DNA from 2 places in the Paenibacillus sp. FSL H3-0333 genome. Region 2 is predicted to be linked to the other one. Evidence: a T-box and tRNA genes for the amino acid it is inferred to sense, from the RefSeq annotation. Region 2 holds a T-box; the other holds one or more tRNA genes.
What was found. A T-box is a leader RNA that pairs with one kind of tRNA and senses whether it is charged. The one in region 2 lies ahead of pheS (phenylalanine--tRNA ligase subunit alpha), so its partner is inferred to be a tRNA-Phe.
Positions count from the first base shown of each region.

Region 1 (15,587 bases), 4.7 Mb from region 2:
AATGTGAACATGACCAATGCGGGTTCCGTAGTCCATGATGGTGGTATCCTGGAATACAGCCGCCTGCACGATATGACCATCCAGCCATGGTCGCCGTTCCAATACGGATTCTTCGAGGGCGTATTCCTGGGCAACGAGAAGTTCCCTAAGGTGAATGAAGTGATTAACCGTCTTGCCGCAGAAAAAGAGGTAACCGATACCGCCATCGCGACCGCCTGGCTGCTTCGCCATCCGGCTAAGATGCAGCCGATTGTCGGCACCACCAACACCGCGCGCCTGCTCGACATCGCCAAGGCCTCCAGCATCACCCTCAGCCGCGAGGAATGGTACGAGATTTACCGCGCAGCGGGGAATGTGCTGCCTTAAACCAGACCATCTGTATGAAAGACCCGCAAATCCTCTTTAGAAAGGGGTTTGCGGGTCTTTTTGTATTTGCACCCATGACTTCAAGCAAGTTTTATAATAGGCTCTTGCAAAAAATTTTATATCATAATACGCTTTTCACAGACATCGATGTACTTATATTTAGAAGGAGAACAAGTATGAATAACAGAATTCTAGATTTCGAGAATCTGATTAAAACAGAGTATGGCAATATTGCAGGTATTGTAGTACTGCTCGGCAGCGAAAAGGTATATGAAGGCTATTTTGACGGCTACACCGCTGACGATCCGATCCATATTGCATCGGTGACGAAGAGCGTTGTGTCTGCACTGATCGGCATTGCCATAGACAAAGGCTATATTAAAAGCATTGACCAGAAAGTATTGGAATTTTTTCCTGATTACACGGTCAAACGCGGTGAAAAAACGATACAGAATATCACCATTAAAAATATACTGACAATGACCGCACCGTATAAATACAAGTCGGAGCCATATACAAAAGTCTATACCAGCGAGGATTGGACCAAAGCTGCGCTGGACTTGTTGGGTGGCAAGGGCGATCCTGGAGGATTCAAGTATTCCACAATCGGCCTACAAGTCCTGTCGGGAATCCTCACCAATGCAACCGGCCAATCTGTACTTGATTTTGCCACAGAACATCTGTTTAAACCACTGGGGATCAAAGCGCCCCCTAATGCAAATATACATTGTAAAGAAGAGTATTTGGCGTTCCTCAAAGATAAATTTGTTAATGGTTGGATCATAGATCCCAAAGGAACGAGCACCGCCGGTTGGGGACTTACCTTAACCCCCTTGGATATGGCAAAGATCGGTCAGTTATACCTAAATGAAGGTTTGTGGAACGGCAAGCGAATGCTATCCGCAAAATGGATCAAGGACAGTACCCAAGAAAACAGCCGATGGGGAGAGTTACCTTACGGGTATTTATGGTGGATTGTTAACAATGAGGGACAAGGTTGTTATGCGGCTTTGGGCGACGGCGGAAATGCGATTTACGTAAATCCCGACAAGAAAATCGTAGTTACGATTGCTTCCCGTTTCATGCCGCGTGCGAAGGACAGAATTGAATTGATTACAAAGTATATCCTACCGTTGTTTGAGCCGACAAAGGAGTAACCGACATCACCCTCAGCCGCGAGGAATGGTATGAGATTTACCGCGCAGCCGGGAATGTGCTGCCTTAACGAAGAAGGCAAAAAATACACCACCAGCTTTAGACGAAGAGTCTAAAGCCTGGCGGTGTTTTCTGTTTTCTTTAACTACCTCCCGATTGGACTTGCTTTTTTACCCATCTTATAAATTCCAATCCACGCTAACATTAATAAGATCTGAGCCAGAACGACCAGCCACAATACTTCTGTGAAACCTCCTATGAGGCAAAATATAGTGTTAACCAGCGGGAACCCTACGAAAGTAAACATGATCGGAAAATCTTTTTTGGGAGTGATTGAATAATTAACCTTCCGGTCCCAGAACTTTGTGAAAGCTAATGCTAAAACTCCGATTGTAATTACAGAAAGTGCAATCAACATCACCCATTGCATATTAGATTCTCTGGCGAAGAACGGCCCCATATAATTAAAGAAGTTGGATAAAGGTGAGAACATACAAGCCAATGACGCAATGGCCGCCAGAAACGGATAGATGTAACCAACGGTTTTACTGTAGCCTTTCTTTTTATGCCACCATCCCCCAATTAGAATAAAGACGGTCCAATATCCCGCGATATAAATCCATCCTGTAAAATTCATCACGGGCTCCCCGTAGATTTGAGGTTCACCGGCCAGCGGATAATAAGTCCATCTTGCAATGGTTCCATCCATGGTCTCAAAAATCTGTTTAACGGCCACCGGGTCGAGTGAAAAGTCAAACACCATCGCACTTAATCCCGTAATAAACGGTTTCGTCCATGACGGTATATTTACAGACTTTAGAACACGCAAAGTGGAATAAATAATCAAGAACTCAATAATAGGGACAGTAATTGGTATGTTAAACAACATTAAAATACTGCGCCCATAGGCGTAGAACCCTTCCCCAAGCGATGAAGCCGTAATTTCAAAAACGGCGGCGTAAAAGAACACAAAACCTATAAATTGCAGTAAAACCGTTTTGGGATGTGTTTCCTTATCAAGGATATAGAACACCATTAGGACAGCAGCAATTAAGACAAGAATGTCTTGAATAACCCATACAGGCACTACAGTTATACTACCCATTTTCTTCCTCCAATTAATTTAATTTGAATCGAATGTTTAAATAAATTATAATATCATCATGTTAGTTAAACAACAGGCTGTTCGTTTGGATTATGTTAGTTATTATACAATTCATATTAGATTTGTTCATTTACTATTTTATTATTTTAAATTAGGAGGATACGATGTCAGACAAAAAAACAGATCACAGAGTGAGATATACCAAAATGGTTATCAAAGAAAGCTTGTTGAAGCTGCTGACAGAGCGGTCTATCAATAAAGTTACCGTGACCGACATTTGCAGTGAAGCAAATATTAATCGCAACACCTTTTATTCACACTATGCGAATCAGTTTGAGCTGCTTTCAACGATCGAAAATGAACTTTACGAAGAAATTAAGCAGCTTGGGATTAGTTCTGCAAGCCCCCAAAAGCTGTCTTATGAATTATGTAAGTATATAAAAGCGAATAAAACGATATGTGAGGTTCTGTTCTCCGAGCATGGCGATAAAGAATTATTAGAAAGAATTCTTTATATCAGTCACGATTTAACGATTGAGCGATGGAAGCAGGAATTAAAATATTTTGATCCGCAATTATTTGAGTCCTGGTATACGTTCACCGCTCATGGCAGTATAGCCATTATTAAAAAATGGGTGAGCAGTGGTCTGAAGGAAAGCCCGGGTAAGGTCGCAGCTTTTATTGATAAAGCCACAGAGGCAGTATCCAAGGCTTTTTATTCCGAGGAAATATAAATCATAAAAAATGAAGCGGTCCCTCTTTTTTGCGGGCCGCTTCTCTGCTCTTTTGCCAACATTCATTTTCATTCCGACTGATCCGGTTGATCTTTTGCTGCTTGTATAAGTGCGGCCTCTTTCGCTGAAAGCTCATTTATCTATTAGGCTGGAAGGGACATTCATGGCTGTAGACATCGGATATCTTTTCCAGCACTTGCTTATCATATTATGTGAATTTCAATTCACGACTGAGGTTGTCCGCCGCATGGACTGCGCCTTGTTCGTGCCGGGTCAAGATATGCTTGAAATCCGGCTGATGTACCATCGCATCATAAATATAGAGCACATTTCCGCCAGGATAACCGAATACGCACTCTACGCCTTTCTGCAGCAAGCCGCGCAAAAGCACCTCCGAACCGGTGATATATTCCCCTGCTGGCATGGTTGTTTCATTCGTCATTCCTAATTGCTGTTCCATGGGGCAGCCTCCTTTGCAAAATAAAACCCCTTTCCTCCTGAGCAAACTGACAGCCGTCAGCTCGTACAGGGACGGAAGGGGATTGTTTCGCGGTACCACCCAGGTTTACTGCAATCTCGCTTTCTGATAGTAGCATAGACTCGTTTTTTTTCAAATCGAATGAATACCTTTATGCTCAGATGAGAGGTACGTTAGCGATAGAAGTCAACCATATCTCCAAACAACTGTTTAATAAATTCAAGCTCGCTTTCGTTATATTTCCCCAAAAATTCGTACATTCTTTGCTTTTCCTTCGCATGAAGCTCATCATGAGCAGCAAATAGCTTTTTGCCGACAGACGTTAGCCGAAAATACACTTCCTTTTTGTTGTCGTTGAGCTGGGCTTTTCGAACCCAACCTGCCTTTAGTAATTTATTTGCGATCTTGGAGGTATTTCCTTTGCTTAAATTTATTCTCTCCGCGATGGAAGTGAGATTGATCGGCTCCTGCTCACCGATGCACGCAATGATGTGCAGTTCCGTCATATTCAAGCTGAATTCCGATTCAATATATTTCCGGATATCCGCCAGGTATGTGGCAGTTATTCGGGTTTCATATTGCTCTTTTTGCTCAAGAAACTGAACGAAAAATTCATGAATGGCGGTTTTGTTCTTATTGGCAGTATCCATGATTATACTGGCTCCTCAACTTGTTTTTATTATTATATCATAGATTGTTCTCTGTGAAACAAATGTTCATACACTTATTAATATTGGGGTTGACAAGACAAATAGCAACAAAGTAAACTGATATTATTTCATATGAAACAAAAGTAGAATATAATTTTCATCACACTTGTTTTAACAGGCAGTAAAAAAGGTTCCAACGAAACAATAATTGATGAAGGAGGTTTACTGGAAATACTTGACCACTTTTCAAGAGAAGATTTATAAATATGGGAATGGAGCCTACCTGCCTATGAAAATTGTGAATCCGAAGATATTGACGGACAAGGTTACATCTGTAATTTCTCATGTCGTGGTAACTACTGCCTCAAAACTGGCTTTCATCTCAGGTCAGGTTTCTGTAGATGAATCAGGAGCATTGATCGGTTCAGGGGACTATTACGCGCAAGCGATTCAAGTGTTCACCAATCTTAAATATGCATTGGAAGCCGTGCAAGCGGATCCCTTGTGCATTGCAAAAATGAATATTTTTGTCGTTAACCACAGCCCGGATTTGATTTCGATTATTTTTGAAGCCGGATTTCATGTGTTTGGCCCTAACTGGCCGAAGACAGCAAGTACCTATATAGGCGTTCAAGCACTAGCCGATCCTGAATGGCTTATCGAAATAGACGCTATCGTGATCTTCCCATAATGTATAAGAAAAGAGGTTATTGATATGAAATATGAAGTCATCCTGATTGGTGGCGGTCCTGTCGGCATGATGTTGGCTGGAGAATTGGCCTTAGCCGGTGTAAAGGTATGCGTCATTGAGCGACTAAAGGAGACAACCCCATATTCACGTGCGCTTACCGTACATCCACGCACGCTTGAAATATTAGATATGCGTGGAGTGAAATCACAATTAATCAAGCAAGGCCGCTTACTTTCGAGAGGACATTTCGCCGGATTAGAAACTCCTTTGGATTTCTCGGCATTGGATTCTTCTTCCAATCATACCCTCTTTTTACCGCAGAGTGAGACGGAGAAGGTGCTGGAGGACTGGACTCTTAGTCTTGGCGCGGAGGTCCTGAGAGAGGTTGAGGCTCTGTCTGTGCATCAGGATGAGAATGGGGTCAACGTTAAGATCGCGGGACCGCACGGAGAAACAACGTTAAGATCAGCTTATGTGGTAGGTACGGATGGAGCCAGAAGCTTGGTTCGCAAACACGCAAATATATCCTTTGAAGGTACTGATGCGACCTTCACGGCTATTCTGGGGGATGCCGTTCTATCTGATTTGGCTCCTATGAGTGTCATATCCCGAATTACAGAACAAGGATTGGTCAGCATCATTCCAATACAAGATCATATGTATCGAGTCTTGATGATCGATATGGAGAGACGTAACGTCTCCAAGGATGAGAGCGTTACATTGGAAGAATTTCGTTCATCGCTCATCCGTACGACCGGAAGCGACCTGGGATTGAACGATGTGAAATGGATGTCCCGATTTGGAAATGCTACACGGCAAGCGGGACGCTATCGGAATGGTCGATTGTTCTTGGCGGGAGATTCGGCGCACATTCATTTTCCCGCTGGTGGACAGGGAATGAACGTCGGCTTACAAGAAGCGATGAACCTAGGCTGGAAGCTTGCAGGAGCAATCAAAGGCTGGGCTCCAGACTGGCTATTAGACAGTTATCATGCCGAACGTTTTCCATGGAATACGGCCTTGCTCCGGAATACCGAGGTCCAAACCCTGCTTCTGGACGTGACGCCTCTCATCACGGAACTGCGAAGCATGCTGGCTAATCTGATTCAAATACCGGAGGCTAATTATCAAATCGCTGCACAAATTTCCGCCCTGGACGTACATTATGCACCCGACGCTGAAGCGCGTTCCCATCCTTTAAACGGGAAACGTTTCAAAGATCTAAGCTTAAAGCTGAAAGACGGGCAATTAATTAACTCCTATCCACTCCTGCACAAAGGTACTTTTCTTCTGTTGCATTTCCATTCTAATGAACAGAATAGCGGTCAATGGGAAACGTATAGCAACCTTCAAGTTGTACATGCCTCTTTAGCTGAGGCTGACGCGGATTGGAACGACGTCCACACGGCGCTTATTCGGCCGGATGGACATATTGCCTGGGCGATTTCTCTATCCGATCCAAATCCAATTCAAACCATAAAAGAAGGAATCATTCGCTGGTGTGGAGACATTACCGTGTAGTAATTCGGGATAAACTAAAATCACGCAGTGTTGTCTTGCTAGGATCGAAGCCAAGGAACTCCCGGTGGCGCTCGTTATCCATGACCGGCCGGCGGAGTTGGCGACTGGAGGAACTTTTGCGGTAGGGGAAATGATCCAGAAAAATAAGAACAGCCCATTAGATTTTTCATCTAATGGGCTGTTCTTACTAAAAATAATACCGGCGAGAGGACTCGAACCTCCACGGTTTCCCACTCGATTTTGAGTCGAGCGCGTCTGCCATTCCGCCACGCCGGCGTATACATATATAATTTCCAGAAAAAAAATAATGGAGGTGCCACCCAGATTTGAACTGGGGATAAAGCTTTTGCAGAGCTTTGCCTTACCACTTGGCTATGGCACCACATGAAATGGAGCGGACGACGGGAATCGAACCCGCGACCCTCGCCTTGGCAAGGCGATGCTCTACCGCTGAGCCACGTCCGCATATAATGGCTGGGGATATAGGAATCGAACCTATGAATGACGGAGTCAAAGTCCGTTGCCTTACCGCTTGGCTAATCCCCAATATATTTTTAAAAAGAAAATGGGGCGACCGATGGGTCTCGAACCCACGAATGCCGGAACCACAATCCGGTGCGTTAACCCCTTCGCCACGGTCGCCATGTGAAGCTTTTAAGTTGTATTGCTATGTAATTCTTATAAAAGAAATGGGGCGACCGATGGGTCTCGAACCCACGAATGCCGGAACCACAATCCGGTGCGTTAACCCCTTCGCCACGGTCGCCATATGATTCTTTTATATGAAATTACTTGGCAGGGGCAGCAGGAATTGAACCCACACCAACGGTTTTGGAGACCGTTGTTCTACCTTTAAACTATGCCCCTAAAAAATGGTGGAGGCTGATGGATTCGAACCACCGAACACGTACGTGAGCAGATTTACAGTCTGATGCGTTTGGCCACTTCGCTAAGCCTCCACGGTATGGTGCCGGCGAGAGGACTTGAACCCCCAACCTACTGATTACAAGTCAGTTGCTCTACCAATTGAGCTACACCGGCATATTAAGTTGTGTATGGTGGCGCGGGAGGGAATCGAACCCCCGACACAAGGATTTTCAGTCCTTTGCTCTACCGACTGAGCTACCGAGCCATAAAAGTAATTTTGTAAAGATGGCGGAACAGGGCGGGATACTCTTCACTCCGTTACGAGATTGCGAAGTATTCCTTACGATGCCTATGCTTCAACGAACCCAGGGAATTCTCATCCCTTAGCCATTAAAAATGGCGGAACCGACGGGATTCGAACCCGCGATCTCCTGCGTGACAGGCAGGCATGTTAGGCCAACTACACCACGGTTCCAAACAATTGCGGGGGCAGGATTTGAACCTGCGGCCTTCGGGTTATGAGCCCGACGAGCTACCGGGCTGCTCCACCCCGCGTCATTGTACAAAATCTATTCGGTTAAGATAGATGGTGGAGGCTGAGGGGTTCGAACCCCCGACCCTCTGCTTGTAAGGCAGATGCTCTCCCAGCTGAGCTAAGCCTCCATGTATCAGTTCAAAAAAAATGGTGACTCGTATGGGATTCGAACCCATGTTACCTCCGTGAAAGGGAGGTGTCTTAACCCCTTGACCAACGAGCCATGCTGTGTAAAGTATTGCTACGGAGAGAGAGGGATACTCTTCACTTCGTTACGAGATTGCGAAGCAGTGCTAACGAAGCCTATGCTCCAACGAACCACTTAGGGTTCTCATCCCTATTCAAAGAAGTATTGCTACGGAGAGAGAGGGATTCGAACCCTCGAGACGCTTGTGGCGCCTACACGATTTCCAATCGTGCTCCTTCGGCCAAACTCGGACACCTCTCCATATGGCTCCCCGAACAGGACTCGAACCTGTGACAACTCGATTAACAGTCGAGTGCTCTACCAACTGAGCTATCAGGGAATATACATATCAGACTTGATCGCCTGAAAACTGAATCCGAAACGAATCTGCGAATTATTTTTTGGATAAGCCCTCGACCGATTAGTATTGGTCAGCTCCATGCATTGCTGCACTTCCACCTCCAACCTATCTACCTCGTCGTCTTCAAGGGGTCTTACATACTGGGAAATCTCATCTTGAGGGGGGCTTCACGCTTAGATGCTTTCAGCGCTTATCCCGTCCGTACGTAGCTACTCAGCCATGCTCCTGGCGGAACAACTGATGCACCAGCGGTACGTCCATCCCGGTCCTCTCGTACTAAGGACAGCTCCTCTCAAATTTCCTGCGCCCACGACAGATAGGGACCGAACTGTCTCACGACGTTCTGAACCCAGCTCGCGTACCGCTTTAATGGGCGAACAGCCCAACCCTTGGGACCTACTTCAGCCCCAGGATGCGATGAGCCGACATCGAGGTGCCAAACCTCCCCGTCGATGTGGACTCTTGGGGGAGATAAGCCTGTTATCCCCAGGGTAGCTTTTATCCGTTGAGCGATGGCCCTTCCATGCGGTACCACCGGATCACTAAGTCCGACTTTCGTCCCTGCTCGACTTGTAGGTCTCGCAGTCAAGCTCCCTTATGCCTTTGCACTCTGCGAATGATTTCCAACCATTCTGAGGGAACCTTTGAACGCCTCCGTTACTCTTTAGGAGGCGACCGCCCCAGTCAAACTGCCCGCCTGACACGGTCCCCGTACCCGCTAAGGGCACTAGGTTAGAACCTAGATACGATCAGGGTGGTATCCCAACGGCGCCTCCGCAGAAGCTTGCGCTCCTGCCTCCACGGCTCCCACCTATCCTGTACAGATCGTACCCAAATTCAATATCAAGCTGCAGTAAAGCTCCATGGGGTCTTTCCGTCTTGTCGCGGGTAACCTGCATCTTCACAGGTATTAAAATTTCACCGGATCTCTCGTTGAGACAGCGCCCAAGTCGTTACGCCATTCGTGCGGGTCAGAATTTACCTGACAAGGAATTTCGCTACCTTAGGACCGTTATAGTTACGGCCGCCGTTTACTGGGGCTTCGGTTCACAGCTTCGGGTTTAACCCCTAACCGCTCCCCTTAACCTTCCAGCACCGGGCAGGCGTCAGCCCGTATACTTCGCCTTACGGCTTCGCACAGACCTGTGTTTTTGCTAAACAGTCGCTTGGGCCTTTTCACTGCGGCCCCCTCGGGCTATTCACCCTACCGAGGCACCCCTTCTCCCGAAGTTACGGGGTCATTTTGCCGAGTTCCTTAACGAGAGTTCTTCCGCGCGCCTTAGAATTCTCTTCTCGCCTACCTGTGTCGGTTTGCGGTACGGGCACCTTCTCCTGACTAGAGGCTTTTCTTGGCAGTGTGAGATCATGACCTTCGCTACTATAATTTTCGCTCCCCATCACAGCCCAGCCTTACGATGTGCGGATTTGCCTACACACCAGCCTCACTGCTTAGACGGACATCCATCAGTCCGCGTCACTACCCTCCTGCGTCACCCCATCGCTCATAGCGGATTACGGTGGTACAGTAATTTCAAACTGTTGTCCTTCGACTACGCCTGTCGGCCTCGCCTTAGGTCCCGACTTACCCTGAGCGGACGAGCCTTCCTCAGGAAACCTTGGGCTTTCGGCGGATCAGATTCTCACTGATCTTTTCGTTACTCATACCGGCATTCTCACTTGTATACTCTCCAGCGCTCCTTACGGTACACCTTCAACGTATATACAACGCTCCCCTACCCCAGATGCAAAGCATCTAGCCATAGCTTCGGTGGTGTGTTTAGCCCCGTTACATTTTCGGCGCAGAGTCACTCGACCAGTGAGCTATTACGCACTCTTTCAATGGTGGCTGCTTCTAAGCCAACATCCTGGTTGTCTGTGCAACTCCACATCCTTTCCCACTTAACACACACTTGGGGACCTTAGCTGATGGTCTGGGCTGTTTCCCTTTTGACAATGGATCTTAGCACTCACTGTCTGACTCCCGGCAAGAAGTAAATGGCATTCGGAGTTTGACTGAGCTTGGTAACCCTTGCGGGCCCCGCACCCAATCAGTGCTCTACCTCCACCACTCCATTCACCGAGGCTAGCCCTAAAGCTATTTCGGGGAGAACCAGCTATCTCCGAGTTCGATTGGAATTTCTCCGCTACCCCCACCTCATCCCCGCATTTTTCAACATGCGTGGGTTCGGGCCTCCAGTGCGTGTTACCGCACCTTCACCCTGGACAGGGGTAGATCACACGGTTTCGGGTCTACGTCCACATACTCAGTCGCCCTATTCAGACTCGCTTTCGCTGCGGCTCCGGCTTCTCACCTTAACCTTGCATGTTAAACGTAACTCGCCGGTTCATTCTACAAAAGGCACGCCATCACCCATAAAGAGGGCTCTGACTTTTTGTAAGCACACGGTTTCAGGTTCTATTTCACTCCCCTTCCGGGGTGCTTTTCACCTTTCCCTCACGGTACTGTTTCACTATCGGTCGCCAGGTAGTATTTAGCCTTAGCAGATGGTCCTGCTGGATTCATACGGGGTTTCACGTGCCCCGCACTACTCGGGATCCGTCTCGGAGAGAACACAGTTTAGGCTACAGGGCTTTTACCTCTATCGCGGGCCTTTCCAGACCTCTTCACCTACCATATTCCTTTGTAACTCCATGTGAGACGTCCCACAACCCCAAGAGGCAAGCCCCTTGGTTTAGGCTGTTCCGCGTTCGCTCGCCGCTACTGACGGAATCACTATTGTTTTCTCTTCCTCAGGGTACTTAGATGTTTCAGTTCCCCTGGTCTGCCTCTGCGTATCCTATGTATTCAGATACGAGTAACTGCGAATTACCACAGCTGGGTTTCCCCATTCGGACACCCCCGGATCAAAGCTTGCTTACAGCTCCCCGAGGCAGTTTCGTTGTTCGCCACGTCCTTCGTCGGCTCCTGGCGCCTAGGCATCCTCCGTGTGCTCTTAGTAGCTTAACCAATGTGTTTTCCGTTAGGAAAACCGCTTAGCATCGCCATTAATTCAAAACTTGTTTACACAAGTTCAGCTTAAAGGAATGTTCTAAAACGCAAATTCGTTTCGGTATCCAGTTTTCAAGGATCAAGTTTCTTACTTGAGAGCTTAAACTCTCAAAACTGACCAACGAGTGAGTATTCGAACCCAAGGGTTCTATTGTGGAAGTAATACTTCCGATTTGAATGTCTTCGTTGCAGAAGACGATTCTCCATAGAAAGGAGGTGATCCAGCCGCACCTTCCGATACGGCTACCTTGTTACGACTTCACCCCAATCATCTACCCCACCTTCGGCGGCTGGCTCCCTTGCGGGTTACCCCACCGACTTCGGGTGTTGTAAACTCTCGTGGTGTGACGGGCGGTGTGTACAAGACCCGGGAACGTATTCACCGCGGCATGCTGATCCGCGATTACTAGCAATTCCGACTTCATGCAGGCGAGTTGCAGCCTGCAATCCGAACTGAGACCGGCTTTGCTGGGATTGGCTCCACCTCGCGGCTTCGCTTCCCGTTGTACCGGCCATTGTAGTACGTGTGTAGCCCAGGTCATAAGGGGCATGATGATTTGACGTCATCCCCACCTTCCTCCGGTTTGTCACCGGCAGTCACTCTAGAGTGCCCAGCTCAACCTGCTGGCAACTAAAGTCAAGGGTTGCGCTCGTTGCGGGACTTAACCCAACATCTCACGACACGAGCTGACGACAACCATGCACCACCTGTCTCAACTTTCCCCGAAGGGCACCTGATGCATCTCTGCTTCGTTAGTTGGATGTCAAGACCTGGTAAGGTTCTTCGCGTTGCTTCGAATTAAACCACATACTCCACTGCTTGTGCGGGTCCCCGTCAATTCCTTTGAGTTTCAGTCTTGCGACCGTACTCCCCAGGCGGAGTGCTTACTGTGTTAACTTCGGCACCAAGGGTATCGAAACCCCTAACACCTAGCACTCATCGTTTACGGCGTGGACTACCAGGGTATCTAATCCTGTTTGCTCCCCACGCTTTCGCGCCTCAGCGTCAGTTACAGCCCAGAAAGTCGCCTTCGCCACTGGTGTTCCTCCACATATCTACGCATTTCACCGCTACACGTGGAATTCCACTTTCCTCTTCTGTACTCAAGTCACCCAGTTTCCAGTGCGACCTCAGGTTGAGCCCAAGGTTTAAACACCAGACTTAAATAACCGCCTGCGCGCGCTTTACGCCCAATAATTCCGGACAACGCTTGCCCCCTACGTATTACCGCGGCTGCTGGCACGTAGTTAGCCGGGGCTTTCTTCTCAGGTACCGTCACTCCGGTAGCAGTTACTCTACCGGACGTTCTTCCCTGGCAACAGAGCTTTACGATCCGAAAACCTTCATCACTCACGCGGCATTGCTCCGTCAGGCTTGCGCCCATTGCGGAAGATTCCCTACTGCTGCCTCCCGTAGGAGTCTGGGCCGTGTCTCAGTCCCAGTGTGGCCGTTCACCCTCTCAGGTCGGCTACGCATCGTCGCCTTGGTGGGCCGTTACCCCACCAACTAGCTAATGCGCCGCAGGCCCATCCCCAAGCAGCAGATTGCTCCGCCTTTCATTCTTCTCTCAGGAGAAAAAAGAAATTATCCGGTATTAGCTACCGTTTCCGGTAGTTATCCCAGGCTTGAGGGCAGGTTGCCTACGTGTTACTCACCCGTCCGCCGCTAAGTTTGAAAGGAAGCAAGCTTCCTCTCAAACTCCGCTCGACTTGCATGTATTAGGCATGCCGCCAGCGTTCGTCCTGAGCCAGGATCAAACTCTCCAAATTGGTATTTAGAAAGAGCGATTGCTCATTTTGAAACATCTGACGAGAATGGTTACATTCTCTAATTTTGGATCTCGCCGAAGCGATCTCCGATACTCACTCGTTGTTCAGTTTTCAAAGATCAAATTCATCTTCCGTCGCCGTTTTTTGTTTCAGCAGCGACCTTTATAATATATCACAGCGCCCTCGTTTTAGTCAACCTTTTTTTAATTTCTTTTTTCGGCTGATTTACGACTGCATTGCTGCGCATCGTTATGTCAGAGGGACGAGTTATAATTTATCATAAGAACTGCACCCTAGTCAACCCTAAATATTCAATTCCCTTTCAGCTCTTCTGCAAACTTGGACAAATAAAATAACCCCACAAAGTGAGGCTTTAGCGTAGGTGATGACTCAGGTACTTTGCGGGGGCCCCAAACATATAAATTCTATAAAAAAAGAGAGTACATTCACCCTCTCCATTCTCCCGCTAATGCTATCTATATAGAGATGTTACCGCCAGTAGACGATTTGTTAATTTAAAGGGTATAACGAATGGCATGACCATCCCCGGCATCAACTGCCCACGAGGCGATCTCCCGAATTAATGAACGGGATACCAGCTTGCGAAGCACAAGCGGCAACTCTGCCTGGAGCGGGCTGAGCCCCGAATGCTGCAGAAGCTCCTTAATGCTCCACGCCTCCTTACGGCTGCCCAGGATATGAAGCAGCATGATACAGCAATCCTCCATTTTTGACATAAGGGCAAATTCACAGGCAAGCAGGATCAGTTCGATTCTCTGGTCCAGTGTCTCTGTGCTGATAGTCAATTCTTCATATAGCTTATGGACCGGGGAGTTCAGGCTTTTCACCTGTCCCCATACTGCCGGTTCCGGGAAATACCCCGCTTCACTCACTTCAATGCGCGCCCAATGATACAAGGCAATAAGTACGCAATTATAGGCATCCATGGTACAGCCTGCTTCAATATAACGCTTGGACTTAATATACATATGTAAAAAACGGGAGAATTCCATGAACAGCACCCGTTCTTTGAGCGGGCCCTCAAACTGGGTGAGCTGCTTACGCATCTCCGCCAGGATCCCCTTCGGGTCCCAGAGTACCTCTCCGGATATCAGGCTGCTAACAAGCTCGTTGTTATCTCCGGCCATGACAGCACGTTCCAGTGCAGATAGACCTACATGCACCGATTGAGTCCGCTTATCACCGGCAATGCTATGGGTTATGATGCGTTCCGTCTCCTGTTCCTCATGCAGCAGAAGGACCACCATATCAAAATCGTGCAGCAGCGCACTTTGAAACGTGGCATCTCCTCTTTGCCGCCAAGCAACGGCTCCAAGAACATTCTCCTCAAATGTCTCCCCACTTAATAGGGTCAAATTGGACAGTTCCATGCTTCCCTCCATCAAATTTGGCGATTTTGCGTCCGTCAGTTATAATCTCTATACATAAGCTTATTCTACATATTCATGCCAGTTCCTCCTGAACAACCGAACTATATTTCAGTTAGGAGATCGTACTCATGAAATTTAAATCGGCCAAAATTAATGCTTTTCGCACCTGGGGACTGCTTCTGACCATGCTTGGCATGGGTCTCATGATCATGGGAACCGCAGGTATTGTATTCTGGGGCTCTGCCGGCAAAGTCGTTGCTGCTGTCGGTCTTGTCATTGGACTCGTCTCCATGATGGCCAGTCTGGCTATTTATTTTTGGGCGGGCATGCTCTCAACCAGTGCGGTTCAGGTGGAATGTCCGGAGTGCCATAAGCTGACCAAAATGCTGGGCAAAACCGACCGCTGCATGTTCTGCCACACCATCCTCACCATGGACCCTGCACAAGCTACCATTACTGCCGAAGAGCTTGAAACCCAGCAACTGAAACACTAATCCTCTCCAAGCAGTGCTTACTGACATTATGCATTTATTTAGAGACAAGGTAATGTAAGAATAGTATTGTCTGCCAAAAAAGGTGTTGTCCACTGTAGGACAACACCTTTTTTTAATGAAATCATCTTATTTAATAATTCCCTTCAATGCTTCCCATGCCTCCGGACTGGCGAAGCTACGGTTCCAGGCTGCCACACCGCCCAGCTTCAAGGACTGGGCCAGCTCTACCCTGGCTGTGAGCGAGGTGGTGTCCTCGATCCAGATTTTGCGGA
Region 1 is NZ_JBBODG010000001.1:1,615,020-1,630,606, reverse strand. It holds gene MHH78_RS07390 (aldo/keto reductase) at 1-366, shown strand, start outside; gene MHH78_RS07385 (serine hydrolase domain-containing protein) at 543-1,523, shown strand; gene MHH78_RS07380 (carotenoid biosynthesis protein) at 1,667-2,626, opposite strand; gene MHH78_RS07375 (TetR/AcrR family transcriptional regulator) at 2,791-3,360, shown strand; partial or broken gene MHH78_RS07370 (thiamine pyrophosphate-binding protein) at 3,587-3,820, opposite strand; gene MHH78_RS07365 (MarR family transcriptional regulator) at 4,012-4,488, opposite strand; gene MHH78_RS07360 (RidA family protein) at 4,724-5,179, shown strand; gene MHH78_RS07355 (monooxygenase) at 5,204-6,700, shown strand; tRNA gene MHH78_RS07350 (tRNA-Leu) at 6,898-6,976, opposite strand; tRNA gene MHH78_RS07345 (tRNA-Cys) at 7,009-7,082, opposite strand; tRNA gene MHH78_RS07340 (tRNA-Gly) at 7,091-7,165, opposite strand; tRNA gene MHH78_RS07335 (tRNA-Gln) at 7,172-7,246, opposite strand; tRNA gene MHH78_RS07330 (tRNA-His) at 7,267-7,342, opposite strand; tRNA gene MHH78_RS07325 (tRNA-His) at 7,391-7,466, opposite strand; tRNA gene MHH78_RS07320 (tRNA-Trp) at 7,494-7,567, opposite strand; tRNA gene MHH78_RS07315 (tRNA-Tyr) at 7,574-7,659, opposite strand; tRNA gene MHH78_RS07310 (tRNA-Thr) at 7,666-7,741, opposite strand; tRNA gene MHH78_RS07305 (tRNA-Phe) at 7,757-7,832, opposite strand; tRNA gene MHH78_RS07300 (tRNA-Asp) at 7,965-8,042, opposite strand; tRNA gene MHH78_RS07295 (tRNA-Met) at 8,049-8,122, opposite strand; tRNA gene MHH78_RS07290 (tRNA-Val) at 8,155-8,230, opposite strand; tRNA gene MHH78_RS07285 (tRNA-Glu) at 8,251-8,325, opposite strand; tRNA gene MHH78_RS07280 (tRNA-Ser) at 8,461-8,550, opposite strand; tRNA gene MHH78_RS07275 (tRNA-Asn) at 8,554-8,629, opposite strand; rRNA gene MHH78_RS07270 (23S ribosomal RNA) at 8,691-11,618, opposite strand; rRNA gene MHH78_RS07265 (16S ribosomal RNA) at 11,870-13,430, opposite strand; gene MHH78_RS07260 (nucleotidyltransferase-like protein) at 13,946-14,821, opposite strand; gene MHH78_RS07255 (DUF2614 family zinc ribbon-containing protein) at 14,950-15,315, shown strand; gene MHH78_RS07250 (glycosyl hydrolase family 18 protein) at 15,442-15,587, opposite strand, start outside.
Region 1: it has a tRNA-Phe gene. The T-box ahead of pheS (phenylalanine--tRNA ligase subunit alpha) is inferred to sense a tRNA for this amino acid. The anticodon was not compared.

Region 2 (15,587 bases):
CCGCTTCAGCACAGCTTCGTACTGCGCCAGCAGCGTCAGCCGCGCATCGCGTTCACCCTTAAGCCCGGCTTCCGCCGCACGCAGCCGGGACTGGAGCTGCCCGGTTCCGCCGCGCAGCTCGCCAAGCTGCTTCTCCAGCTCCTGAAGCTGCTGCTTGTGCCGGTGCTCCTGCGTCCCCTGGGACTGCCGCAGCTCCTTGTTCTTGGCCAGCTCCTTCTCAAGCGCTTCCCGCTCCCCGGTAAGCTCACTTGTGAGCGCAGCCTTGGTATCAGCCAGCTCCTTGCTTAACGTGGAGCGGATCTCCACGATCTCGCTGCCCATCGACTCCCGGGTCTCATTCAGCTCCTGCTCCAGGGCAGACAACGTCTCTGTCTTCTCGCGGATCAGTGTCTCGCGCAGCTGCTCCAATTCCTGCTGATGGGCAGCCTTCATCTCTTCCAGCTGCTGCAGCCGCATGGCTTCTGCGGCTTCCAGCTCCTGCCGCGCCGTCTCACGGCTTGCAGCCTGCTCTGCTTCATGGCCCTCGCGCAGCGCCTTCAGCTCATCCTCGCGTGCCTTCAGCTCCTGCACCAGCTGCTCGCGGCCGGCGGCCGCGGCCTGCTTCTCTTCCTCCAGCAGCTGGGCATGCAGCTGCCTCTCCTGCTCCTGCTGCTCCAGATGCCTTGAGCGTTCTTCTTCGGCAGCGGCAATCAGCCGCGCTGCCTCTTCCTTCGCAGCCGCTTCCAGCTTCTCATATTCTTCCTGCTGTTCACGCTGCGCTTCCTGAAGGCGTGACACCTCCACTCGAAGCTCGGTACGTTCACCGGTCAGCATATTCAGCTCATTCTTGAAATCCTGAACCTGGATTGCCTGCTCTGCCATATGTACAGCTGTAAGCACCGCAATCCGCGGCGTATCCAGTCTGGAATGTGATTTCGATATTGCACGCATATGCTCATCGACATGACGGGCGACCTGTTTCATATATTCTGTGCTGCTTCCTACAAGCTTGTAGGAAGTTCCGTATATCTCCACGGCGACACGGGTCCGGTCCATAGCCACAGTTGTGCCCTCCTTTGTATGTGTGCGGATTCTAAGTTGGTTTCTTTGCTCTTGCTCCTATTGTAGCGTGATTTCCTGACCTTTGGCAAAAGCACGCGTCCATTGCATTTATTTGCATGTTCCTCCGCACTTCACAAGGGTACAGAAAAGCCGCAGGGAATCTCTGTTTCTAAATGGATTCGCTGCGACTTTGCACAATTCCTGCTATTTTCTTAATTCTGCACCAAAAGTTTGTTCAAGCGCAGAGACCACTTTGTCATGCACTTCCACAACCTCTTCGTCTGTCAGCGTATGCTCGGTATGACGGTACACGAGCGACAGGGCAACACTCTTCTTGCCCGCCTCCATCTTGCCTCCTGTGTAGATATCGAATACCTGCACATTTTGCAGCAGAGTGCCACCGTGCTCACGGATCGCCGCGATCAGGTCACCTGCCGGAACCGCGTCATCGACTACCACCGCAATGTCCCGCTCCATGCCCGGGAAGCGGTGAAGCTCGCTGTACTGCAGCCCGGCGCGTGCCGCATCATAGAGCGGCTGCAGCAGGACTTCGGATACGTACGTATCCTCCAGATCCATCCGGCGTTGCAGCTCGGGATGAATCTGCCCCATCGAACCGATCTTCACACGGCCTTCAGCCTGAAGCAGATAGATGGAAGCGGAGCGTCCCGGATGATAGCCTTCAGGCGCGTCCCCTTCATAGATTACGCGATCCGTAAGGCCCAGATGTGCAAATATAGTCTCCAGCGCACCCTTAAGGTCGAAGAAATCCACCGGCTCAGCAGTCACGTTCCACTGCTTGGCTGCACGCGTTCCGCTCAGCAGCAGCCCCAGTACCGGCAGCTCACTCGGCTGGCGGGTAAGGACTTCTTCCTCCGTGAAGAAGACGTTGCCGATTTCGAATAACGCCAGATCGCCTTGGCGGCGGTTCGTATTGTAGAGGGCAATCTCCAGCAGCTGCGGCAGCAGGCTGGTACGCAGCACGCTGCGCTCCTCGCTCATCGGCATCGCCAGCTTCACTGACTGTTTGCCTTCCGCCAGCATAGGGAAGAGCGTGCTCTGCTCCGGCTGGATGAAGGAATAGCCCATAACCTCCTGATATCCGCCCAGCGAGAGCATGCGGCGCAGCTCGCGGCGCAGAGATTGCTGTCTGGTAAGCGCGCCCGGTGTTGTTGTGCCTTCGATCAGGGTGGTCGGGATGTTGTCGTAGCCGTACAAGCGGGCGATCTCTTCAATCAGATCCACATCCTGCGTAATGTCTCCGCGCCGTGTCGGCACCTCGACCTCGACGATTCCCTGAGCCGCATCACCGCACTTGAAGTGCAGGCGTCCGAACAGGGTTTTCACTTCCAGCAATGACAGATCTGTCCCGAGATAGCGGTTCAGCTTCTCCAGCGATAAGTGCAGCACCTTCTCCTGAGCAGCGGCGCTGCCGGCCTGGACAATCCCTTCATGCACCGTTCCTCCGGCATACCGGGCAATCAGTGCAGCCGCGCGGTTAAGCGCAGGGATGACCGCATTCGGGTCGACTTCCTTCTCGAACCGCTGGGACGCTTCCGAGCGCAGACCGAGCTGACGCGAGGTCTTGCGTACCGTTCCACCATCGAATTTGGCTGATTCCAGTACGATATTAACGGTGTCTGCGGTAACCTCTGTAGACAGTCCGCCCATCACTCCGGCCAGGCCAATTGCGCCTGAGCCGTCGGCAATGATCAGCATCTGCGGCGCAAGCTTGCGCTCTTGTCCGTCAAGGGTAACCAGTCCTTCCCCTTCACGGGCAAACCGTACACCGATGGTTCCTCCCTGGAGCTGCCCGCCGTCAAATGCATGCAGCGGCTGCCCGTATTCCAGCATCACGTAGTTGGTGATGTCTACGATATTGTTAATCGGACGTACCCCGGCCGCCATCAGGCGGTTCTGAATCCACAGCGGGGACGGCGCGGTCTTCACTCCGGCAATATAACGCACGGCATAATGGCTGCAGAATGCCTCATCCTCAAGCGTAACCGTGATGGAGTCCGCTGCCTTCCCGCCCGTTTCCACAAGCTCTGCCGCCGGATCAGCCAGCTTCAGCTCACGGCCCAGTACCGCACTTACCTCATAAGCGGCACCGATCATGCTCAGGCAGTCGGAACGGTTCGGCGTTAGATCGAAATCAAGAATTTCGTCATTCAGTCCAAGCACCTTGAGAATATCCTGGCCCACCTCGGTCTGCTCCGGCAGCACGAGAATGCCCTCCTGCAGCTCTTTGGGCAGCAGCTTGTCGTTCAGGCCCAGCTCTTTGGCCGAGCAGATCATCCCCTGTGACAGCACGCCGCGCAGCTTGGCTTTTTTGATCTCCAGGCCCGGCAGCTTGGCACCTACCAGCGCGACCGGAACCTTCTGGCCCGCTGCGACATTCTTCGCTCCGCAGACGATCTGCAGATCCTCGCCCTGCCCGGCATCGACAATACAGATATTCAGCTTATCGGCGTCCGGGTGCTTTTCTTTGGATTTCACGTAGCCGGTCACAATCCCGGAGATCCCTTTGTTGCGGCGTTCTACTCCGTCAATCTCGATGCCGGCGGTGGTGATTTTGTCCGCCAAGTCATCTGCGGTCACCCCTTCCAGCGATATATAATCGGCCAGCCAGGCGGTTGATACTTTCATAATCGCACACTTCCTTTTTGTTTCAGATGTATTGATCTCCATGCCGGTTGTGCCTGAACGCAGAACATGCAGGAAAAGGCAGTGCGCTCCCAAGCTCACTTTAGCGTATCCTGTAATAGCAGGACCTCCAGAGAATATTTGGACTTCCGGCCGCTGTTGTATTTGAATTTCCTGATCAGAACCGCTTCACGCGGTAGAAATTCAAATACAAAGGCGGACGCTAGCGCTCCTACAGTTCCAAAATTCCCCTCCGGACCTTCTATTACAGTCTTTGATTCAAAGTAAACCAGCACCTCATTACCTTTTCATGCAATCGTCCAACACGCCCCCGCGCACACCCGCCAAATCCCTAAATACCCTTGAACTGCTTCACAAAGCCCATATCATTCGTGTAGAAGTAGCGGATGTCATCGATGCCGTATTTCAGCATCGCGATCCGCTCAGCGCCCATGCCGAACGCGAAGCCGCTGTAAACTTCCGGATCGTATCCGCCCATCCGCAGCACATTCGGGTGCACCATACCGGCACCGAGAATCTCCAGCCAGCCGCTCTGCTTGCAGAGACGGCAGCCATCGCCGCCGCATTTGAAGCAGCTTACATCCACCTCAACGCTAGGCTCGGTGAACGGGAAGAAGCTGGGGCGCAGACGGATACCCGCGCTAGGGCCGAACATCTCCTTGGTGAACTGCTGCAGGGTACCCTTCAGGTCGCTCATGCGGATATTGCGGCCGATGACCAGGCCTTCAATCTGATGGAACTGGAAGGAGTGGGTCGCATCGTCATCGTCGCGGCGGAAGACTTTGCCGGGACAGATGATTTTGACCGGAGACTCCCCGTTCGCCGCCTGCATGGTACGCACCTGTACCGGCGAGGTCTGGGTACGCATCAGAATATCATCCGTGATATAGAAGGAATCCTGCATGTCCCGGGCCGGATGGTTCTTCGGCAGGTTCAGCGCCTCAAAGTTGTAGTAGTCCGTCTCCACCTCCGGTCCTTCAGCGATCCGGAAGCCCATGCCGATGAAGATATCCTCGATCTCCTGGAGCACCCGGCTCAGCGGATGAATCCCGCCCTGCGGCAGGCCGCGGCCCGGCAGGGTTACATCGACCTTCTCCGCATTCAGGCGGCTCTCTGTCTCCTGCTGCTGGAACAGCTCCTGCTTGGCGCTGATCAACTCTTCAATGGCGCTGCGCACCAGATTGGCCACCTGGCCGATCACCGGACGCTCCTCCGCGCTTAATCCGCCCATACCGCGCAGAACCTCTGTCAGCTCGCCTTTTTTGCCAAGGTATTTGACGCGCAGGTCATTCAGAATCTGCGGATCGTTTACCGCCTGCAGCTTCGTCAGCGCCTCAGCCTTCAGTGCTTCCAATTTGTCTTTCATGGCTTGTACTGCCCCCTCAAATCTCGTATTGTTCAACAAAAAAAGGCCTTTCCTCCCGGTAAAGGGACGAAAAGACCGTGGTACCACCCTTGTTAGACGGCCGTACGCTTCCCTTAAGAGCACTATTCCCTCTTTCGGTGCGGCAAAGACCTGTCTCACTTTATACAGAAATAACGGTCTGCGGCCGGTCCCCCCTACTAGCGCTCTTCAAGCACATTCAGGGAACTGCTCCGGAGTGAACTTCGGCAGCTCTGCTCTCTTAGAAACGCTCTCAATCTGCGGCGCTTCCTCCCTGTAAGCCAGGCACTGCGTACTCTTCTCCATCATTGCATGTATGCGGATTATAACCTCTGCACTTCGATCCTCCACTTGGGAAGATATGCCCATCTATTATATGCAAAAACAGCCAGTTTGACAAGCCGCACAAATTCCGCTTATTTTTTATCTTTTTTTAAGCTCCCTTTAAGCTTCAGCGCGGTTTGACGGCTTTTTTTTCAGCGGACATTCAGTCAATGTTGATATTTTCCCTTAAGAGATCACACAAGGAGGAAATTACATGCTTACACGAAAAAAAGCATTTGTTCTGCTGCTGCTCAGCACATTTGCCGCAAGTCAAACCGCAGGAAGCCCGGGAACCGCGGCCTATGCTGCTTCATCCGGTTCAACGGCTGCCACAGCAGCAAGCGCGGTCACGGAAGTCTCCACACTTAACGGTCTAAGTGCGCTCAAGCTCGGCACCGCGCTTCAGGTGAAGCTGAGCCATGTAGGGATTCAGAGCCAAACCGGCGGTAATATTCTCACCTACACGCTTACCTATACCAACACTGCCGGCAGCAGCGTCAATCTGGCGGACTATTTCTCCAAAATTGTAACTGCGGGCGGCAGCATCATTAAGGGAATTCCGGTCAGCGCAGACAGTGCGGTCAAGAAAATCCCTGCTAAACAAAGCACCAGTCTTACATACTATGCGAATATTGGAACCGCCGCCTCAGTCAAAGGACTCAAAATCAACATCTACGGCTGGAATTTCAGCGCCGCTAATTATGAACAGCGTATAGGCACGTTCACGATTCCTTCCAATTATTCTCTGTCCTCGCTTACAGGGGAGACCCGAAAGGTTGAACTCGGCGGCATTACTGCCGGCACCAAAGCCGAATCCGTGCAAATCTACAAATATAACAGCAAAGTCTATGCCAAGGTCGGGCTTAGCCTAACCAATCTGGGTACCAAAGTGCTTACAGATCCGGGTTATACCTTGTACCTGAAATCCTCGGGCGGCTCTGTCTTCACGCTTACGCTGGATGACAGCAGCTCCGAATTCAAGCTTCAGCCTCAGGAGAAGAAGACGCTCTATTATATGACCGAGATCCCCTCCTACATGAATCTCAGCAAGATGACGCTGCAGATTGCCAAGCTGGATGAAGGACTCAAGCTGTACCTGCCTGTCTCTTCCTACGCACTTCCGGCTGCAGTAAATGCAGATTTCACTGTAGCAGCGGGCTATACCAAAAAGGTCTCCATCGACAGCAATCTGGTGGACTTGCAGCTGCTGAAGGCAAATGTGCATGCGGATAACGGGAATGGTGTCTGGAGCTATCAGCTTCGGGTGAAGAATACCGGCAGCACAGCCGTTACTTTGCCTGCTTATGAGCTTAACGTCAAGTCGGCGGAAGGCTATAGCTTCCCGGTGACGGCCACTGCCTTGAGCAGCCTGACCCTGAAGCCGCTGGAAGAAAAGCTGATTGAGCTGAGCGCCAGTGTTCCGCTGGAGCTGGCTCAGAATTCGCTGGAGCTGCGAATGATCGCTCCTGCAGCCAGCGCGGATAAAGTAACGCTGCCTGTGGCCTATTTCCGCATCCCTTATACGCCTGAGAGACAGATTCATCTCGCCTCTGAGACCAGCGTAACCAATACCTATGGCACCTTCGCTGTCTCTCTGGACTCGCTGCTGCGTCTGCCTTGGGGCAGCGAGGATCTGGTACAGGCTGTACTAACGATACGCAATGCAACGTCCAAATCCGTTACCTTACCTGCTCTTACCGGCGTACTCCTGGTGGATCAGAAGGATCTCAGTTCCTCTTCGCAGACTTATACGGACAACAGTTCTTCGGTGCTTGCCCCGGGTGCCAGCACTCAAATAACGGTTCAAGGCCATATTCCATACACCCTGGATGTCAGACAAATCAAGCTCATCCTCCAGGAGACCAAGGGTACAGAGGTGTCGCAGTTCCTCACTCTCAGCACAAGCGACAGCACCGTTAAGAGTGTAGCTCCGGTGGCTGCAGGGGAAGCCTTCAAGATCACCGCCACCGGCAAAAAAGCCACGGTGAAGGAGCGCTCCACCCTCCTGTATACAGGAACCGGCTCGAACCTGGTGTACAGCGAAGTGGAAATGAACAGCGATGAAGTCCGGCAGGCAGATCTGGCCCGTCTATATGCACAGTTCAGGACTGCTGACGGGCAATATTTTGAAGCAACTGCCAACCAGTCCGAGCTGTCGACCAGCCCTGGGGGCAAAACACTGGTTACCTTCTGGGCGAAAGTCCCGGCCACCCTGGACACCACAGGTCTTGAGCTGTATATCAGCCAGTCGATTGCGGATGGCAAGCTGACTGCCGCAGGAACGGCTGCGACGGGATACGTCAATACGGCAGCGCTGACACTGACACCGTCAGAGGTTACGCCTCTGACCAATCTGGCTTCCGTTCCACTTTTCCCTTATACACTGGCAGTTACCAGCTCGACAGGAGAACTCACCAAGGGCGCAAGCAGCATTGCTGTGACGTTCAATTACAATCTCAACCAGGATACCACCTATCAGGCAGGCGCTTACCAGCATAAGCTCATCCTTCAGGTTATCGATCCTTATGGACAGTCTCACGAGAAAGCACTGACACCTGGCACCGACTTGACCCTGGGAACAAACAGCTCTTATTCTACGACCCTTACCAGCGCCCTGTTCAAAAATCTGAGCTCCGGCACCTACGCCCTTAAATTCTACGATGAATTCCAGGGAGTACGGACAGAGCTCGCCAGCCAGGCCTATTCCCTTGAGGTTACCGCCAAAGCAACCACCTCTTCCCCCGAAGGAGCTGCACAATGAATAAGAAGAAGATCATCATTATCGCTTCAGCGATAGTCCTCGTTGCTATTGCAGGGATTGCGGGCTATAAGCTCTGGCCGGATCAGAACCGGCAGATCAATGCCGCTCCGCTGAATACGGCAGTTGCCAGTAAGGGGGATATCCTGGTGGGTGTCTCGGGTTCAGGTGCAGTATCGGCGATCAACAGCGAGAGCATCCGTACCAAAGAAGCCGGGAAGGTCGATACGGTCATGGTTAAGAAAGGCGATGTTGTTAAAAAAGGTGCTGTGCTGATCACATTTGTTGCGGGCGATCTGGACGATAAGCTGAAGGAAGCCACCAAGTCACTGGAGAATCTCAAGACGGAGCTGGAGAATAAACAGGAGAGCTACAAGACGCTGGCTATGAATAACGCGACAGAGGAAGAGCTGGAATCGGCAAAAAAAGCCATTGATAAAGCCAATAGCGATATCGTGGACGGGCAGGAATCCATCGCTGCCATTCATGAAGATATGGCTCCGCCTGATCCGCTGACCGCTCCGATCGATGGAACGATCACTGCCGTGAATATTACGGACGGTGAACAGGCCCAGAATGGTACAGAGCTGTTCACCATGACCGACTACGTGAATCTAAGCGTAACCGTGCAGGTAGACGAGTTGGACATCCCCAAAATCAAGCTGAATCAAGCCTCTACCATTACACTGGATGCCCTTGAGGACAAATCTTTTACCGGTAAAGTTATAGATATCGCCAAAGAAGGGACCTCCTCTAATGGCGTCTCCCTGTTCAACGTCACTGTAGGATTAAATAACTCGGAGGGTGTGCTTATCGGCATGTCTGCGGAGGTGGCAGTTACGATCGAAGAGAAAAAGGATATTCTGACCGTTCCCATCGAAGCTGTAACGAAGATAAACGGGAAATCCTTCGTTAATGTGCCGGGAACCGGGGATGAGCAAGCTAACACAACAGACAGAGATCCTGCTGACCCCAAGCCCCCTGCTGGCGCTGCAGCGGACGGTGAACCCTCCGGTAGTGAAGCGGGTACCCGAGGCACAGGCGCCCGCGGCGGCAGAGAATTCCAGGGCGGTGAACTTCCGTCTGGAGAGTTCCCTGCTGGCGCGGAGTTCCCCGGCAGAGCAGCCGGAAGCAAAGGTGCAGCCGGTTTCGCCTCAGGCATGAAACGGATAGCTGTAGAGGTTGGTATCCACAATGAGAGCAGCATCGAAATCGTCAGCGGCTTAAGTGAAGGGGATGAAGTAATCCTCCCGACCGTGATCTCCTCAGGCAATGCCACCTCCCCGCAGCAAGGCGGTATGGGTGGTATGGGCGGCTTCAGCGGCGGAGGAATGACCGGCGGGAGCGGTGGCTTTCCCGGCGGGGGCGGCGGCTTCGGCGGCGGTGGTAGCGGCGCTGGCTTCGGCGGTGGCGGTGGCGGACGATGACCTCACCAGAGCCGCTGATCCGGGTTGAGAAGATGCAGCACAGCTACACAATGGCCGGAGAATCGATGACGGTTCTGAAGAGCCTGAGCTTCAGCATTAATCACGGTGAATTCGTTGCGATCATCGGCCCGTCAGGGTCAGGCAAGTCCACCCTGATGAACATGCTGGGCTGCCTCGATGTCGCCAATGAAGGCGATTATTTCCTGGACGGCCAGGAGATCCGCAGGCTGTCTGACAACAGGCTGGCCCAGATCCGCAACGAAAAGATTGGCTTTATATTTCAAAACTTTAATCTATTGCCGAAGTTATCAGCGGTAGAGAATGTGGAGCTGCCGTTGATCTATCGTGGAATGTCCCACAGGGAGCGCAGAGAAATTGCCCGTAATGCCCTGGTCCGGGTAGGCCTTGCGAGCAGAATGAATCACCGTCCCTCCGAGCTGTCAGGGGGCCAGCAGCAGCGTGTGGCTATTGCCCGCGCCCTTGCCGGAACCCCACCGATTCTGCTTGCCGATGAGCCAACCGGAGCGCTGGACTCCAAGACAGGCAAGGAGGTTCTGGAGATGATTAAGGAGCTTAACGTACAGGGGCATACCATTATTCTGATCACGCATGACCTGGAGATTGCCGAGCAGGCCAAACGGGTGATCCGGATTCAGGATGGGGATCTTGTAGAGGATCGGAAGGTGGCGCATTCATGATGCTATACCAGAGTATGAAAATGGCCTTCAAAAGTATCCTCAGCAGTAAAATAAGAGCCTTTCTTACCATGCTGGGCATCATTATCGGGGTATCCTCCGTCATTGCACTTGTCGCTGTGGGTCAGGGCACCACCTCACAGATTACAGAGTCCCTAAGCTCCCTGGGCACCAACCAGCTGACCGTCAACATTATGGGCCGCGGAGCCACCACTTCGCTAACCTACGAGGAGGCCCTGGCTCTGGGTGAGATTGAAGGGGTGGACAATGTATCCCCGGTAATCTCCGGGAACGTTACCGCCAAGCACGGTACCGAGAACGTTTCCGTATCCGTAGAAGGCATTACACCTGCCTACGAAGATGTTCAGGATTTCCATGTGCAATCCGGAAGATTCCTGCTTGAGATGGATACAGAATACCGGCAGAAGGTTGCGTTAATCGGATCAGATACGGCGGAGGATCTGTTCGGTACAGATAATCCTGTAGGTCAAAAGGTACAGATCAACGGAAGCAGCTTCAAGATCGTCGGACTGCTGGAGAGTAAAGGCTCCACCAGCGTCGGCTCAAGCGACGAGAAGCTGCTGATCCCCATCTCTACAGCCGAACGGTTCCTGCAGAGCAAGGGAGTCCGCTCCATTACCCTCACAACCACTTCAAATGACAATGTGGATGATGTCAAAACCAAGCTGGAAGCCAGCCTTACTGCCAAATTCAGTGCAGCCGAGAATGCCTACTCTGTTTTTGATTCCCGGGAGATGCTGGAAACGGTAAATGAAACCAGCGCCACCCTGTCCTTGGCCCTTGGCGGTATCGCCGGTATCTCCTTATTTGTAGGCGGGATAGGGATTATGAACATTATGATTGTCTCGGTCAATGAGCGAACCAGAGAGATTGGCATCCGCAAGGCCATCGGGGCCAAGAAAAAGAACATTATGATGCAGTTCATGATCGAGTCCGTGGTCTTAAGCGGCACCGGGGGTCTGATCGGAGTCGCACTGGGACTTGGCGCCAGCTGGGCTGTCGGTCATTATACCGCCTTGAATGTGGTGCCCTCCTGGAATATGGTCCTGATCTCCTTTTCATTCTCCTTGATCATCGGTGTCGTATTCGGAATGATTCCTGCAAGCAAGGCTGCAAGAATGCGCCCGATCTATGCGCTGCGCAACGAGTAGCGCCATCCTAGACGCTGCGTTATCATCAGCTTTTCAATCCGCCAGTCTCAGATCCCTGGGCTGGCGGATTTTTCTGTTTTATTTTTAATGCACAATTGATACCAAAGGGGTATCGTTTGCAGCAAAAGTGGGTAATAGGACTCAAAGGTCAGAATACCTTGTACATAGTAGTAGGGTATACATAATAGTTCTTTGTATCGGCTGTAACGGATATGTCTCCACTGTTTCCCCTCCGGCTCCAGGGTGTGCTTCACGGCCTGTCATCCGCAGCGGAAGCTGACGGGGCTTATTATTTTTTCAGCAATTGCTCTGCTTAAGGGGTGTCCTATATACTGGTGAAAAGAAACCGCGATCTAACCGGAAGTTATTCTTTCTATTGCCTCCTTCTTCCCCTGCTTTCTAGGACTCGCTAACGTATACTCTCTTACATGCCTGCAAGAAGCCATATTCCGCATAAGGATAAGTTTCGCATGCACCAAAGCTACACCCATGAGATTTGCAAAAGTTCTGTGCGGGGAGAGGATGACAGTGGCAGTTTTTTCGGAAAACAAAAGTACACGCAGACTGATTATATTATTCACATCCATCACCGTTCTTCTGGTTGGGATCAGTGTGGCCTCCCTGCTGTTTCTGAATCATACGATGAACAAATTATCCGATTCCCTGTACAGTGACGTATACCAGAATTCCGAGCTCATTCTGAACGCCGACCGCGATCTCTATCAGGCAGCCCTTGCGCTTCAGACCACAGTCGGCGGGGCGCTGACCAGCGCGCAGCGCAGTACGCTGTCGCAGGAATTCGAGGACAATAATGCCCAGGCGCTGCAGCGGGTCAATACCGCCCGCTACAATCTGGATGCTGTGAAGAGCCCGTTCAATGGAATGAAGCAGAGCGAGCTGCTGCTGGACGAGCTGAGGAACGAGCTGGATCATTTCGGAACCACGCTTACCGCGTGGAGGGATAACGGCCGGGAGCTGATCTCACAGCGGGTTCAGAAGAGCTGGAATCCCGCCTCTTATTCTGCCCTCACCATACACACGGAGCTGAATGAGGTACGGGAAAGCTTGAATCAGGCAGAGGACAAGATTGACACCTATGCAAGCCAAGTGATGACAGAGTTCAATAATCTCAAAAGCTCCCTGTTCGCCGTCTACTCTGTATTTCTGTTCCTGCTTGTTATGGTCATCATCTATCTCAGCCGCAGACTGATCTCCCTGCAGAACGAAATGCAGGACGAGCAATCGCTCTACCAGCTGATCGGTGAGACGATGTCCGACTTCATTGTGCTGACAGATCCGAACGGTCTGATCCTGTATGCCTCGCCTTCCCATGCAACTGCACTGGGCTATGTGCCTAGCAAAGGGGCACCGCTCTCCAACTATATCCGTGAAGCCGAAATCTCCTGGGCCAAGCTCAAGAGTGTGGTGCAGTCTTCACCGAGAATATCCGAGCTGCGCATGCGTTCGGCCGAAGGGCACTGGGTGTGGCTGGAGACCAAGGTTACCCCTATTGCGGGCAGCCGCAATTTCCCGGCACAGTTCATGCTGGTCTCGCGTGAGATTACCCAGCGCAAGCAATATGAGGAGCGCCTGCACAAGCTGGCCTTCTATGATCATCTGACCGCGATTCCCAACCGTGCCCATTTCAAAATGTACATGGAGAACCTGATCAACCAGCCCGAGGAGCGCCGGCAGGAGATCGCCGTGGCGCTGCTGGATTGCGACCGATTCAAGCAGCTGAACGATACGCTCGGCCATCTGGCCGGAGATGAATTCCTGCAGTTGCTCTCCCGGGAGCTGCAGCAGACCGTGAAGGGCTCCGGCCAGGCCTTCCGGATCGGCGGAGATGAATTCGCGGTGGTGCTGCACCGGTTCACCAGCCCGCAAATGCTGGACGAGCTGCTGAACCGTCTGCTCCAGTTGTTCAACAAATCCTGGTCTATCAACCAGGGCTCCAGCTTTCACACCTCTGCCAGCATTGGCGTGGCTCTGTACCCGCAGCACGGCAGCAGCATCAACGAGCTGCTTCGTGCCGCCGATCTTGCGATGTACCGCTCCAAGAACCATGGCGGCAATGAGGCTAACCTGTACAGCGAGCATGTGGATAAGAAGTACAGCGATCAGCGGAACTAGCATCAGCGGAACTAGCACCAGCGGAAGCTCACTCCTGTACTAAGGCTTCTTTAATAACTCTCAGCCAAAAAGAGCTGATTGGTTCCATCCCCAGGGGGGAGGAACTAATCAGCTCTTCTTATGTTCTAGCTGGTCTGCGGCAGCGGATCAGCCAGCTCTGTCCTATGCTCCGGACTACGCTCCCGAACCGTCACCTTGATAACCTGCTCCCCGCTGCCCGAGCAGTCGATGAAGCGGTCAGCGGTGCCGTCTTTCTCCTCCCAATCGTTCAGCCGGAGGATGTAGCCTATCGTGGAGGTCCCCGGCAGCACTTCAATCCGTGCTACGGCATGACCTTCCTCCATGTGCTGGAAGTCCCGTTGCCCATCCTGAATGCCTGTACCCCACACCCAGAGATTCCAGCCCCGATAATCGCCGTCCGGGCGGTCATAATGAACTTCCACAATCTTCGATCTCGGCTCAGGCTCCCCGTATTTATCATAGAGTACCATCATCGACAGTCCGAATACCTCAACACTGCCGTTCTCCGTCTGCCGGAAGGCCTCCGGTCCGGCATGGGTATGATCGACTACGATGTTCCAGCAGCCGGAGGTCTCCGGGAGGCACTGGGTGACCGGCTCCATATTGGCATTATAGATCACCACGATATTATTCCATGGATCTCCGCCGGCGTGATCCTTCAGTCTGTAGGCAACGATTCCGCTGTCACAGCGCAGGAACTCCAGACTGCGTTCAATCTCCTGGCGTCCGTGCAGGCGGAAGGCCGGATGTGTCCGGCGCAGCTCAATCAGACCTTTGTAATATTGAAATACTGCAATGAATTTGCTTTTGTTCTCCCAGCGGATCGCATTGATACAGTCCGGGCTGCGGTAGCTGTTATGATCTCCGTATTTGCTGCGCAGCAGCTCATCCCCGGCATGAAGGAACGGAATTCCCTGCGAGGTCAGAATGATTCCATTAGCCAGCAACGAACGGCGTACTGTCTCATTATCCAGCACATTCTCGGGATCTACTCCCACATACGGATTCGCCTGCTCTAGTGCGGCCTTGAGATCCCCGCCGCCCCGCAGCTTGCCGCCCTCAAGCTCCGGCAGTCCAGCTTCCCCGCGAAGTCCCCGGGTAGCTAGAATTTTGTCCCACAGGTTGAGATTATCATGTGCGGTTACATAGTTCACAGTCTCTGTAGGCGCATCGGTGAATTCATGAATCGCCCCGCTCACTCCGGACGCGATCGCACCTTCCTTGCCGTATTCCCCGGTCACGAAGCCTTTGCCCCAGCCGTCGCTGTCTCCCTTGATGGCTGCGCGGAAGTTGTCGTTGAAGACGGCGTAGCCTTTGCCGCGCTGCACGCCCTTCAGCGTCTTGGAGGCAAGCGGCGAGTCGCCGCCAGTCCACGGTTCACCATAGATCAGCAGCCCCGGATTAATCTCCAGCCGCAGCTCCTCGGTAATCTCGCGCATGGTCACGCTGTCCATCAGCCCCATCAGATCGAAGCGGAACCCGTCAATATGGTACTCCTTAGCCCAGTAGATTAGGGAATCCTTAATATACTTGCGGACCATCGGCCGTTCTGTAGCCAGCTCATTGCCGACGCCCGAGCCGTTAGAGAGCCGGCCGCTCTGATCATGACGGTAGTAATAGTCCGGCACCAGCGGCTGGAAGGGGCCCTTCTGGAAGCCGTAGGTATGATTGTAGACCACATCCATAATCACCGAGATGCCGCGGCTGTGCAGCGCCTGGACCAGCTCCTTGAATTCCCGGATACGGGCTAGCGGGTTAGCCGGGTCTGTGCTGTAGGAGCCTTCCGGCACATTATAGTGCTGGGGGTCGTAGCCCCAGTTATAGTCTGTGAAGATGGAGGATGCCGGTTCTTCCCCTGGCTTGCCCAGCTCATCCACCGTCTGATAATCGAACACTGGCAGCAAATGAACATGCGTGATGCCCAGCTCAGCCAGATGATCAATGCCCAGCAGATGACCCGCCTCA
Region 2 is NZ_JBBODG010000001.1:6,293,293-6,308,879, forward strand. It holds gene MHH78_RS27725 (hypothetical protein) at 1-1,041, opposite strand, end outside; gene pheT (phenylalanine--tRNA ligase subunit beta) at 1,246-3,690, opposite strand; gene pheS (phenylalanine--tRNA ligase subunit alpha) at 4,040-5,074, opposite strand; T-box leader at 5,134-5,410, opposite strand; gene MHH78_RS27740 (hypothetical protein) at 5,631-8,177, shown strand; gene MHH78_RS27745 (efflux RND transporter periplasmic adaptor subunit) at 8,174-9,601, shown strand; gene MHH78_RS27750 (ABC transporter ATP-binding protein) at 9,598-10,299, shown strand; gene MHH78_RS27755 (ABC transporter permease) at 10,296-11,468, shown strand; gene MHH78_RS27760 (sensor domain-containing diguanylate cyclase) at 11,997-13,601, shown strand; gene pulA (type I pullulanase) at 13,727-15,587, opposite strand, start outside.